DNA from 3 places in the Paenibacillus sp. ALJ109b genome. Region 3 is predicted to be linked to each of the others. Evidence: predicted binding sites of a transcription regulator. Region 3 holds the regulator's gene; each other region holds the start of a gene.

Region 1 (4,153 bases), on a different contig from region 3:
AAAAACGACCCTTCAACTTCAAAGGTCGGTTTACCCATATGGGAGAAGAAAACAATGGTCATAACTGCATTATATCCACCCGATGAAGTTATAATACTGTATTCTGCTTGAACTCTATGTTCATTTGGGCAATTCAGTAATATCAACGTTCATATGTTCAGTAAGCATTAAGGTTACATCCACTTTCACTTTGCTCCACAATAGTGTCATTTTATGAAGGTAACCTCTTACCGAATAGTCTACCGTTAAACTCAGCTCAGATCTCTTTTCATCTATGATTTTAATATGATGTTCCTTTAGCCTTTGTTTCGATTTGTACATCTCTAAAGCAATTTTCTTTTGTGTACCGTCCAGGTAGTCAACATACACAGATTTCATCTTAAAGTTTGAAGCGTATATTTTATGCTTATCTACCTCCAGAGCACCCAAAAGATAGGGAAGCTCTACCAGCCTCTTCACGAGTGCAAGTTCATCAGAAGTCTGTCTCATCGTACACACCTCCTTCTTCAAGCTTTACAGTGACCAATTGATCAAAATCGACCCATTCAAATCCATTCTCCATTTCAATTCTGATTTTCTTTCCAAAGGTACTGATTGAAGTGACGATCCCGCGTATATACCGATTGCCCCACTCATGAAACACTTCAATGGTGGCTTGCAACCTATAGTTAAGCGACATATCTATATTTTGTGCAATAATCTCCCACTCATCTTCATGGACTATAGGTCTTACTTGATAATGAATTTGAGTACGATGCTGTATAATTCGTTCTTTATGTTGTGGAAGCATCATGCGGCTCGATTCCCATAATCCATTGGCCTCAAGTTTTTTGCTCATTTGTAATGCCCCCCAATTTTAGATGCTCTATCGATCGCTTGACCGGCAGCCGTAATAGAGCTCGCTCGTAGAATGGCAATATCGCCAAATCGATCCTTAATGTCGTCCATCACCTGATCAATTGCGCGTTTCTGCTCTTGATCACCAAAAAACGATAGTTGATATGTATCCGCGCTGGATAATTGAGAAAGGGAAACGCCTACACGGCGTACAGGTTGCCCATCCCAGTGTTGATGGAACATGCGTTTAGCTATCTTGCATACATCAACGGTTATGTTTGTAGGATCAGACAGTTTAACCTGCCTGTGAAAACCAGTTGGGTGGTCAAAATCAGCTCCAGACACACTCACGGAAACGACACTACCCATCAGCCCCTTTTTGCGGGCTCTTCTACACACTTCTGTACAGATATCGAGGATGACCACTTCGATCTCCCATGCTTCTGTATAGTCTCTAGGCAGCGTCATACCATTTCCAATATCCTTTTGTGTACTGTGTGTGTTGACGGTCACTGGCAAGTGGTCCAGTCCATTTGCGACTCGCCAGATGACCTCTCCATTAACGCCCCACTTACTTCTTAGTTTGGAAAGAGGTGTATTCGCCAGGTCTCTAATGGTTCGGATGCCCATTTTCCACAAATGTTTTTCCATTCTGGAGCCAATCCCCCACATATCGCGAATGGGCTTATCTCCAATGTGAAGGTGTAACTCCTCTTTCTTTAAGTGGAAAATGCCCCCCTCTGCTTTTTTAGCAATCATATCGCAGCACAATTTACTGATGATTTTGTTTTCACCAATGCCAGCTCTCGCGTAAACACCTGTTTCATTATAGATTTTGTCTTGAATTTGCTTGGCTAAATCGATTGGATCATTACCGAATAGATGCATAGACCCTGTAAAATCAGCGAATAATTCGTCTATGCTGTACGGTTCAACCAGATCGGTGAACTCCTCAATAATGGACATGATTTGAGTGGATACTTCGATGTATTCTTGCATGTGTGGTTTCACAATGATCAGTTCCGGACACTTCTGAAGAGACTGCCAAAGTGGTTCCGCGGTAGATACACCTTTAGCTTTGGCCAGTGGACAAGCGGCAAGAATAATACCAGAACGCCTTGCTGGATCGCCGGCGACGGCGAGTGGTCTATTTTTGTATTGAGGCATTTTTGCCTTTTCGACTGAAGCATAAAACGACTGCATATCGATCAGCATAATGGTTCGCTGCTTAGCCAACATTGAAATCACTCCTGCACTTTAAGAACGTATGTTTGTATATATTATAAACCGAACATACGTTCTTTATGCAAGAGGTAAATATTTATATTAGACAAATGACGTAGTGATGGATTCAAATCATACAAAGTTATATCAGCTTCACCATCATTGAACTCCCAACAGTAACAACTCCTTCTCCGGCAGACAATTTCAGTTAGCTTTTGTTTGTGATCGTCAGAAGAGTTGAGTTCTAATATTCATCTTTGTACCCAGAGTATCTTTTGTTCTCTTTTCAAACTTAGCAAGTACTTTTTGTTCAGACCGACCAGGTTTCCCCCATCATTATTTAATGTAGTAGAACCGCCATTAGCACCCGATTTCTAATTTTCTGGGTTGTTGCTATCAGAACAAGCCGCTAAGGTGAAGGTACTCACTCATGAATTGGAACTATGGTTTATTAGTTCCATCTGCAGTCAGTAAAGCTGGTCTCTTGAAAATAATCCACCCTACAGCTTTTAAGACCGATAACATAAAAAAGCCGCTAAAATAGCGACTTTTGACAGGAATATGCGCTTGTCTTTGACAACAACTTTTTGAGTTTAGTAACTAAACGACGATTTCCTCTGAAAGTATCGTGAGACAGTTACGGTTTATAAGGTCAATAATCTTTGGACTTTGGATTTAATCAAAGATTTAGAAAGAACTGGTCTCTTCAATTTGTTTAATTACTCTCGCCGGGTTGCCGCCAACCACCATGTTGTCCGGAACGTCCTTAGTTACAACTGCTCCAGAAGCAACTACGACATTATTACCTATCGTAACACCTGGATTGATAATAGCTCGGCCACCAACCCATACATTATTTCCGATGTTTACTGGCTTTGCATATTCCGGACCTTTATTTCTTTCAATTGGATCCAGGGGATGTGTAGCAGTGTATATATGAACACCTGGACCGAACATACAGTTACTTCCAATCCTAACTTCACATACATCGAGGATTGTACAATCAAAGTTGGTATAGAAATGTTCACCCACATGAATATTATAACCGTAGTCAAAACGAATATTTGGTTCCATACCCAGGTGTTCTCCTGTTGATCCGAGTAATTTTTTGAGTAATTCTACTCTAAGTTCATCTTCCGTTTCTGTTGTCTGGTTATATATTCGCGTCATTCGTCTTGCATTTGCTCGATCACGTGTAAGTTCAGGATCCCAACCCTTATACAATTCTCCATCAAGCATCTTTTGTTTTTCTGTTTTCATGGTCGTTTTATCCTTCTATTTATTAAAATTTAACTTATAGCGGTTTGGCGGCTCTAGACAGAAAACCTGAAATAACGGTGCCAACAAGTACTAGAATCAGGGCATTTAGTAATCCATAATGTTCCCCGAGAAAACCAAGCATAGGTGGCTACACCAGAGATGTGATATAGCCAGTGGTAGCCACGGCTCCTACTCTTGCTACAGCACCCTGGGGATTGTCTCCTGCTGCAGAAAGACCAACAGGAAAACCTAGAGAGGTACCCAACCCCAGAAGACGACGCCTATAGAAGCGACAATATAATGCTGACCCCAGATCACAAAGCGTTAAACCCAGCATAGCTGAGAGGGCGCAACTTAATAACACCCGAACCCTTCCATACCGGTCAAGTATCCTTCCGCCAGCAAAACGTCCAATTGTCATGGCGGCAACAAACAAACCATATACAAATGAGCCAATGGTTGAATTAACCCCGTAACCATCTACAATGGTTAGTGGTAACCAATCGTTTGCAGCCCCCTCGGCAAATGCCATACCCAAGACAATAATTCCTATGAACAACGTTCGCTTCTCGCTCCATACCTTGAATTGCTTTTTCATACCCGAGCGCTTTGGCATATCTGTATTCGTTAATTCTTTTCCAGTAGACTCCGGCAGGTAGCGTTGTCCATAAACTACTGCGCAGAGCATAACTAGAGACAATATGGTGAAATGAACGCTGATCTGTAAATGGACTGCCTCAGCTAATGCTCCAAGACCAGCACCAACGAGCGTTCCTGTACATTTGCGCAGGTCTGCCTCCAGTAGAGTCCTCCAAATCCAATTCAATGAGTT
Region 2 (4,153 bases), on a different contig from region 3:
GAGGTAACGCCCGATTGCGATAAAAGACCGATCCAAGCAATTGTTTTAGCTGAGGTCTGCTCGTCTCCCTAGAGACATGCCAGTTATAGATCGCCCACCACATTTCAGGAATATCTTCTCCACGGCGCCATCTGCGCAATTGTCCGATGAGATAAGAGAGGCTCTGACCAGGATGGTTAACATAAGACCAGTGTATCTCTTCAGCATCGGTAACTGGCGGCTGGGCAAGCAATGGCTGCTCATGCAGACCGAACATCTTCCGTACATGTCGTACAATTTCCGAGGGCAGTAATGTCTTCCCTTCATCATCTGCAACGGGATAACTCAGCCATAACTGCTTGCTCGCCGCTGTCAGGGCTGTATAGATCAGAAAGCGTTCATCCAGCATTTGTCTTGTTGCTCCTGGCCCAAGTCCCAGTCCTCTCTCTGTCAATAACAGCCGTTCCTGCTCAGTTAATACACCATCATCCTGAGGCACAACAGGCAGTTCACCATCTACTGCACCCAGAATAAATACGTACTTGATACCCTGAAGACGTGTACGATCCATCGATCCAACCAACACTTGATCAAGCGCTGGAGGAACAAGTCCCAGCTTCAGTTCGGTTAATCCGGTCTCCATTAGCCCGGCAAATAAATCGATATCCAGCCGTTCAGCCCCCATCATATCAACCATCTGATCTAATAGATCAAGGACGGCACCCCACATTTGACGATGCTCTCTTGAACGTTCCGGGTCACCCTGGGCCTTGGCTTCTGCAGACATCTGATCCAGCTTCCAAGGAATCTCGGCATCTTCCAGTAATCTGTATAGCGCCGCACATTGGTCTTTAGCTGTCTTTGCCTTGCTCATTCGTTTCTCAAAAGCACCTAGTGGATCAACAATCACTGTTCGGCATTTTTCCATTAAGAACAGCATCTGCTCCCGACCCCGGCTGCGGACATCCTGATCGTTGTCTTCCAGGGACAAGCTAGGTACATACTTCCATGGCTTGCCATCTGTCCAGCGGTATCCGTGAATTCCACAAGCCAAAATATAATTCTCGAGCTGGTCCATATCTTCACGTGTAATGGAACCGTCCCGTGGAAGCAGCAGATCCGTTTTCACACAGCGAAACACATCCTCATAACGCCAGCGACGGCGAACGATATCGAGTGCTGAACGAATAAATTCCGCTAATGGATGATGTAGTTCGTTTCTTCTCCGATCCAGAAAGACAGGCACGCCATAGTCTCTGAATAGAGGCTCAGCAATGTCGGCATATGTATCCAACTGGCGAACGAGCACTGCCATATCTCGATACCGAGCACCTTCATTTTGCGCCAGACGACGCATTTCACGAAGTGCTCCTTCCATCTCAGCCCGGCGGTTCTCAGCGGCGTAAAGTCGGACACCCGCATCACGCCCCTCACTCTTCCAGCGAACTCTGCGATCAAAGCCAGCCTCCAAATGCGCCAGTCCAGGACTGCCTTCATATCTTGGCAAAACTTCCGGTTGAAGTACAGTTGTCTCATTAAGAACACCCAGATCTTCAGCCATGCCTTTTAGACGTGCGTATGCACTCGCTGTGGGATGAAACAGCTCCAATTCTGCTGGAAGTGCGCCGTGGTCGTAAGCACGATCCAACGTCAATGCAATTGTAACGGAAGAAGCTTGCAGCATCAGTTTTCCAATGACACTCATTTCCTGCGGAGTAAATCCCTGAAATCCATCGATCCAGATCTGTGCATCTTGCAGCAACGTGCTCTCCGGCAACCGCTCTGTCAGTTCAGTCAACGTGTCTTCATCATCGATATATAGTTCGGTTAATTCCTTTTCATAGTCACGGTATATAAGTAGCAAGTCATGCAGCTTGTCTCCCAGAATCGGTGCAGAAGAGGAAGTATTCCATGCGGAAAGTCCTTCTTCCAGTGAAGTGGGGTCAAATTCATAACGTTTAAACTCACTGTATAAATCATTTAAGTCTCCTATAAATCCCAGCTGGCTGCCCGATGCTCCAAACAGCTTCAATTCTTCCTTACGACGCTGAAGCACTTTGTAGAGCAGCATTTTTTTTCCTTCAGCCCCAATGGGAATACGTGCAGAACCACCTGCCTCCTGCATTACCCGATAGGCCAATCGGCGAAAACCAAGCACTTCAGCACGCATGGTACCTTTAATAGCCCCTGAAGATACCAGTGACTGTTCAGTTCGAAACGAACTCTGTTCCGGGACCAGAAGAATCAGTGGTTTACCTTGTGGTTCCTTTTGAAGCAGGGATGTGATTTCCCGGGTAATCAGCGCACTCTTACCGCTGCCTGCCCGGCCAATAACAAAGCGTACGGACATGTTTAATCCTCCAAACCATCACGAACAAGATTTTAATTCCCAGTATAACATATCTGACTTGTTTCGGAACATACGTTTGCCACTATCCGGCAATTACAGAAAGCTTCTCCACGAGCATAGCAAAAAGCCCACAGCTTATGAAAACAGTGGGCTCTTTGCGTAAATGTATATTCGATCTTAAAATGAAATCACGCTCGATTAATTCCTTTTGCTGCGTACTTCGAAGATGGCAAATTTCAGGTAATGACCTTCGTCTACGCCCAAAATTTGTGGGTGATCCTTACCGGCTGCTTTCCAGTCGATCAGACGCAGTACTTTGCCTGCATCTTCGGCTGCATCCGCAATAGTTTCCAGGAAGAGATCCGGACGCATGTGGTATGAACAGCTTGCCGTTACCAAATACCCACCCTCATTCACCAGCTTCATTCCTTGCAGATTGATGTCCTTATATCCACGGCATGCGCCTTTGACTGCTGATTTCGTTTTGGCAAAGGCTGGCGGATCGAGGATGACCACATCAAATGTTTTACCACCGGCTGCAAGCGCTTTGGACGTATCCACTTTCTGTTCGCCAGCACGGGCACGTACGTTACGCTCATCGAGGCCTTTCACCTGCTCACGCAAGTATTGGAATGCATCCGCAACGACAAATTCGACCCGATCAGTAAAACCGTTCAGCTCTACGTTGGTACGTGCACTTTCAATCGCATGTTCTGAGATATCAAGACATGTTACTTTTTTGGCTCCATATTTGCAGGCGTTCAATGTGAAGCTACCTGTGTGGGAGAAACATTCCAGCACAGTGGCCCCATCCCAATAAGGGAACGTCACAACCTTGCCGCTTTTATTCACAGGAAGCAACTGCTGCGTATCATCCTGCTCGGTCTGTTGGAGCGTAATGCCACTCTTGTAACCCCAACCCTTCATAAGTGGTTCGATGGCTGCACGATTCTCGCGCTGGTCAAAGAAGTACCCTGTCTTCTGGCCTTCCACGATATCCACCTTAATGAGTAATCCGTTCTCTGTTACCGTGACATGACGCGGGCAATCCCCATATAATGGTCCTTTCGTCTGCTCCAAACCTTCCAGTTCACGAATGGACACATCACTGCGTTCATAGATGCCTTCCGGCTGCATTACTTCAATTAGAGCTTGTACAATCGCTTCGCGGCAACGGTCCATGCCGAGTGTGAGCAATTGAACAACAAGGATGCTGCCAAAACGGTCAACAATCAGTCCTGGCAGGAAATCAGCTTCCCCATAAACGAGACGGTATGCCTCTCCATCCTGGATAAAACGCTCCCGGTGGCGCAAGCAATCACGGAAACGTGCTGCAAAAAACGCGGTGTCCATCTGTTCAAACTCCAAAGGTTGATAGGCCACGACTCGAACTGTGATTTGAGATGCAGGATTATAGTAACCCGTGGCAAGATAGCGACCTTGGTGGTTCAATACGTTGACCAGATCTCCCGGCTCGGGGTTTCCTTCAACAGAGGCAATTTCATTGTTATATATCCATGGATGTGCATGTTCAAGCCGCTTTTTGCGGCTGCGTTCCAGTGTAACTGATGGCAAAATAGATCCACTTCTTTCATAGTTAGTTAAAAAGATAGGTTTGGTGCAAAGGTGACCGCTTCGGGGATGGATTGGACTTTCGATCGCTGTTATCCCCAGATTTTTCTGATTCCTTTCTCAAAAGGGAAAATCCGGGGATAAAGGCGAGCGCTTCGCTTCTACAGTTCCAATTCCATCCCCTCCGCTACGTTTGCAGAATCTCCGTATCTTTTGAATAGGGGCGCGTTAATTTGGGTGTCCGCTTCGGGG
Region 3 (4,153 bases):
GCTCTTCAGGAATTAAGACGGGGAATTGAGAAGCATCAGCAACGTATTCTTGACGCACTTCGTGCGGATCTAAATAAATCTGAAACAGAGGCTTATGGCTCTGAGATTCGGATCGTATTGGGTGAACTGGATTTTGCATTGGAACATTTGGAGGAATGGGCTACACCAAAACCTGTACCTACAAATTCTGCTATACCTGATGGCACAAGCCTAATTTATCCCGAACCTTATGGAGTTGCTCTTATTATTGCACCATGGAACTATCCGTTCCAATTGGCTTTCGGCCCTCTGATTGGAGCCATTGCTGCGGGTAACTGTGCCATTATTAAGCCGTCTGAATTAACCCCAGCCGTATCACGTCTGACTTATGATTTGGTTCATGAGATATTTCCTAGTGAGTACTTGGCAGTTATGGAAGGGGAAGTCGAGACAAGTACAGCACTATTGAAGGAACAGTTTGATTATATTTTCTTTACCGGTAGTACGGGTGTTGGCCGCATCGTTATGAAGGCAGCTGCTGAGCATTTGACTCCAGTTACGTTGGAACTAGGTGGTAAGAGTCCGGTCATTGTTCATCAGGATGCTGATTTGAAGCTGGCAGCTCAGCGCATTGTGCGTGGTAAATTCCTGAATGCTGGGCAAACCTGTGTCGCTCCGGACTACTTGCTTGTACACGAGGACGTACATGACAAATTACTTGAATTGATCGCTGCAGAAATTCAGGATAAATTTGGAGATGATGTGATGAAAAATGCTGATTTTCCACACATTGTCAACGCACGTAACTTTGATCGTTTATCGGTTTTGCTCCAAGATGGCAAAGCAATGATCGGTGGACGTTCTGAACGTGATCAGCTGCTCATTGAACCAACAGTTCTGGGGGAAGTGGGTTGGAAATCCCCAGTGATGCAAGAAGAGATCTTTGGTCCAATTCTTCCTGTATTTAGGTATACCGACCTCGATCCCATGCTAGATGAGATTGTTCGTCGTCCAAAACCACTGGCATTATATCTCTTCACTCAGGATGAGGATCTGCAGAATCAAGTTCTGAATCAAGTATCTTTTGGTGGTGGTTGTATTAATGACACCTTGTCTCATATGACATCACATTATCTTCCGTTTGGCGGCGTAGGAGAAAGTGGAATGGGTTCCTACCATGGTCAACAAAGTTTTGATGTGTTCTCTCATCATAAAAGCATTCTTAAACGCAGCGAATAGTCGGCTAACGTAGAACAATATAAGTAGTATAAAAAAAGAGGTTGTCCCGTTGAACGGGACAACCTCTTTAAGTATCTTATTGTGAGACTTCTGTACAACTACAATACATATTAATGAATATCACGGAAAAGGCCAATGACTTTGCCCAGAATGCTAACGTGTTTCAAACGCAACGGTTCAAAAGTCGAATTTTCCGGTTGAAGACGAATATGATCTTTCTCTTTGTAGAACGTTTTTACCGTTGCTTCATCGTCTTCAGTCATGGCTACTACGATATCGCCGTTATCTGCAGTTTGCTGCTGACGTACGATAACATAGTCTCCGTTAACAATGCCTGCTTCTACCATACTGTCTCCCACGACCGAAAGCATAAATACTTTCTGTTCGCCTACATAATGCGTAGGAAGAGGGAAGTAATCTTCGATATTTTCTGTTGCTGTGATCGGAACCCCTGCAGTAACTTTACCCACGACAGGAATGCGAGCAACGCTGTGAGCAAACTGATGTGAATGCTCTGACTCTTCCTGGCTGAGAAGTTCAATGGCTCTTGGTTTGGTTGGGTCACGTCTAATCAGACCTTTCTTCTCCAAACGATCCAGATGTCCATGTACTGTAGAGCTGGAAGCCAATCCAACGGCTTCACCAATTTCGCGTACGGAAGGAGGATACCCCTTCAACCGGACTTCATTGCGTATAAACTCCAGAATAGCCTGTTGCCTGCTGGATATCTTCGACATACCGTATCAACCCCATTTTAGTAACGTTTGGGAAAATTATAACATAGAACCTCCGTTCGTACAAACATAAGTTCTAAATAAAATACCATAAAATCAATGTTTTTTTGCAAATTAAGATGAAAATTTTCTTTGAGTCTAATCAAATACTGCAAATGACAGTTCCCGTACAATAGAAGAAAGATAGTGGACTGTAGGATACAATAAAAAAAAGCGAACAATTGTTCTAAAAAGTTATTGTACAAAACAAGTGTTCGTGTTATATTGATTTCAACGGATAGGAACAAACGTTTGGAGGTCGATATTTAATGAGATATTCTACTTATCAAAGCATTTACGAGCCGGTGCATTCTGAAGTGGTTGAAACTAATATAAGGAATTTTAAAAAGGTATTTGCAAAACGCAATGTCCCAACATGGGTGCTGAAATTAATAATCGTAAGCTTAATTATATTGGTTGGATGCAGTACAGTATTGACTGTGTTCGCTGGCAATGAGAAAGATTTGTTGCCTGGAGGGAAGATGGCAGTTTCACAAGGAGATACACTATGGAGTATATCTTTGGATCACAAACCTGGAACAATGGATACACGGGTATATATAGAAGCAATTAAGAAAGTAAATCAACTTCAGTCAACTTCAATACAAGTGGGGCAAGTCTTAATACTGCCTCAATTCACAGAATAAAACTGCATATCCACACGCGCTAATGCATGTCAGCTTGACAAGCTGCCCTTATCATGTCAAAGTTAATAAGACTTTGTATTTTTGGAGGGGACAAGCTTGGATATAGATAGTCTGGTAGCACGTATTAATGAATTGGCCCGTAAGAAAAAATCCACTGGATTGACAGAGGAAGAGCTCGCAGAGCGTGCCAAGCTTAGAGAAATCTATTTGAATAACATTCGAAGCAATTTCAGACAGCAACTGGATTCGATTGAAATTGTAGATGATGAGAACGATCAGGGCCACCAAGGCAAACTCAAACATTAAGGAAACCTAATGATATCAATATGATATTTAGGTTTCTTCCTGTTATCTAGAGGTTGCAAATTATAGGGGGAAATGTTGGTTTGCAGTTATGTAAGCCGATACAAAGAACATCTAAGGGGGATTCTTATGTCGCGTTCGTTCGAGAGAACGGTTCGAAAAAATTCTAAGCAGTTGAATCAGCAACGCAAAAAAAGCGGTAAACCGGTTTCCGGTACACCAGGTGAGGACGTATTTAAAGGACGCAGCCTGCTGTTTCCTATTTTTCTGATCGGACTAGCATTCCTGTACCTCTTTATGAGTACATTTCTTGTCAAAGCTCCGATGACCACTTGGGACTGGGTGACCATGTTGCTGTACGTATTTTTGGCAGTCATCTTCATGCTCCGTCGCCCTTATGTCAAAATAGGAAGTAATCGGATTTTGACGACAAAAGGGAACCGCGAGCGTTCAATTGGAGTCGACGATATCGTGAAATTCAGAATTGAGCCAGGTACGGTTGTAATTGAGCATAATGCACGAGGTAAGAGATGGGTATTTACCAAACTACTTAATCGTTATGATACCGATGCAATCACTGAACGTCTTCTGAAATTCGCCAAAGCACATCAGATCACCGTGGAAACATACGAGAAAAAGTAATTATTGCATAAAGGGGAAGATGACCGAAATGGCGTTAAAAGCGATTTTGTTCGACCTAGATGATACTTTACTGTGGGATGAGCGCAGTGTTCGAGAAGCCTTCCATGAGACTTGCCTGATTGCAGCTCAAGAGACTGGTGTTAAACCCGAAGACCTTGAAGAAGCTGTTCGTAATGAGGCACGTAATCTGTATGAATCTTATGAAACTTTTTCGTTTACCAAAATGATTGGGATTAACCCGTTTGAAGGTCTTTGGGCTAACTTCACGGGTGGGGATCAGCCGGAGTTTCGCCAGTTGGAGCAACTTGCACCCGCATATCGTAAAGAGTCATGGCGTCGCGGCTTGTTAAAATTGGGTGTTGATCGTGAAGATCTGGCGGAACGACTTGCCTCACAATTTGGGGCTGAGCGGAGATCAAGACCCCATGTCTATGAAGAAACGATGGAAACATTGAGTCATCTGCAAGGGAAGTTCAAGCTTTTGCTTTTAACCAACGGCTGTCCTGCTTTACAACAAGAGAAACTTGATGGTGTTCCTGAATTGGCTCCTTTTTTTGACGAAATTATTAT

Evidence for each region. The regulator LexA, encoded in region 3, represses DNA repair genes until DNA is damaged. The targets are predictions, from matches to a motif close to CGAACATATGTTCG.
Region 1: a site for LexA is predicted at 2,126-2,139, ahead of G3352_RS03965 (DNA polymerase IV). Genes of this name have one in related genera too.
Region 2: a site for LexA is predicted at 2,395-2,408, ahead of addB (helicase-exonuclease AddAB subunit AddB). Genes of this name have one in related genera too.

Annotation. Positions count from the first base shown of each region.
Region 1 covers NZ_JAAIFP010000004.1:179,950-184,102, reverse strand. Annotated here, with positions in the region: gene G3352_RS03975 (YhjD family protein) at 121-489, opposite strand; gene G3352_RS03970 (YolD-like family protein) at 473-838, opposite strand; gene G3352_RS03965 (DNA polymerase IV) at 835-2,076, opposite strand; gene G3352_RS03960 (sugar O-acetyltransferase) at 2,749-3,321, opposite strand; gene G3352_RS03955 (MFS transporter) at 3,470-4,153, opposite strand, start outside.
Region 2 covers NZ_JAAIFP010000021.1:1-4,153, reverse strand. Annotated here, with positions in the region: gene addB (helicase-exonuclease AddAB subunit AddB) at 1-2,329, opposite strand, end outside; gene G3352_RS20200 (class I SAM-dependent rRNA methyltransferase) at 2,528-3,904, opposite strand.
Region 3 covers NZ_JAAIFP010000024.1:109,953-114,105, forward strand. Annotated here, with positions in the region: gene G3352_RS22035 (aldehyde dehydrogenase) at 1-1,218, shown strand, start outside; gene lexA (transcriptional repressor LexA) at 1,329-1,955, opposite strand; gene G3352_RS22045 (LysM peptidoglycan-binding domain-containing protein) at 2,261-2,638, shown strand; gene G3352_RS22050 (DUF896 domain-containing protein) at 2,735-2,944, shown strand; gene G3352_RS22055 (vitamin K epoxide reductase family protein) at 3,071-3,583, shown strand; gene G3352_RS22060 (HAD family hydrolase) at 3,612-4,153, shown strand, end outside.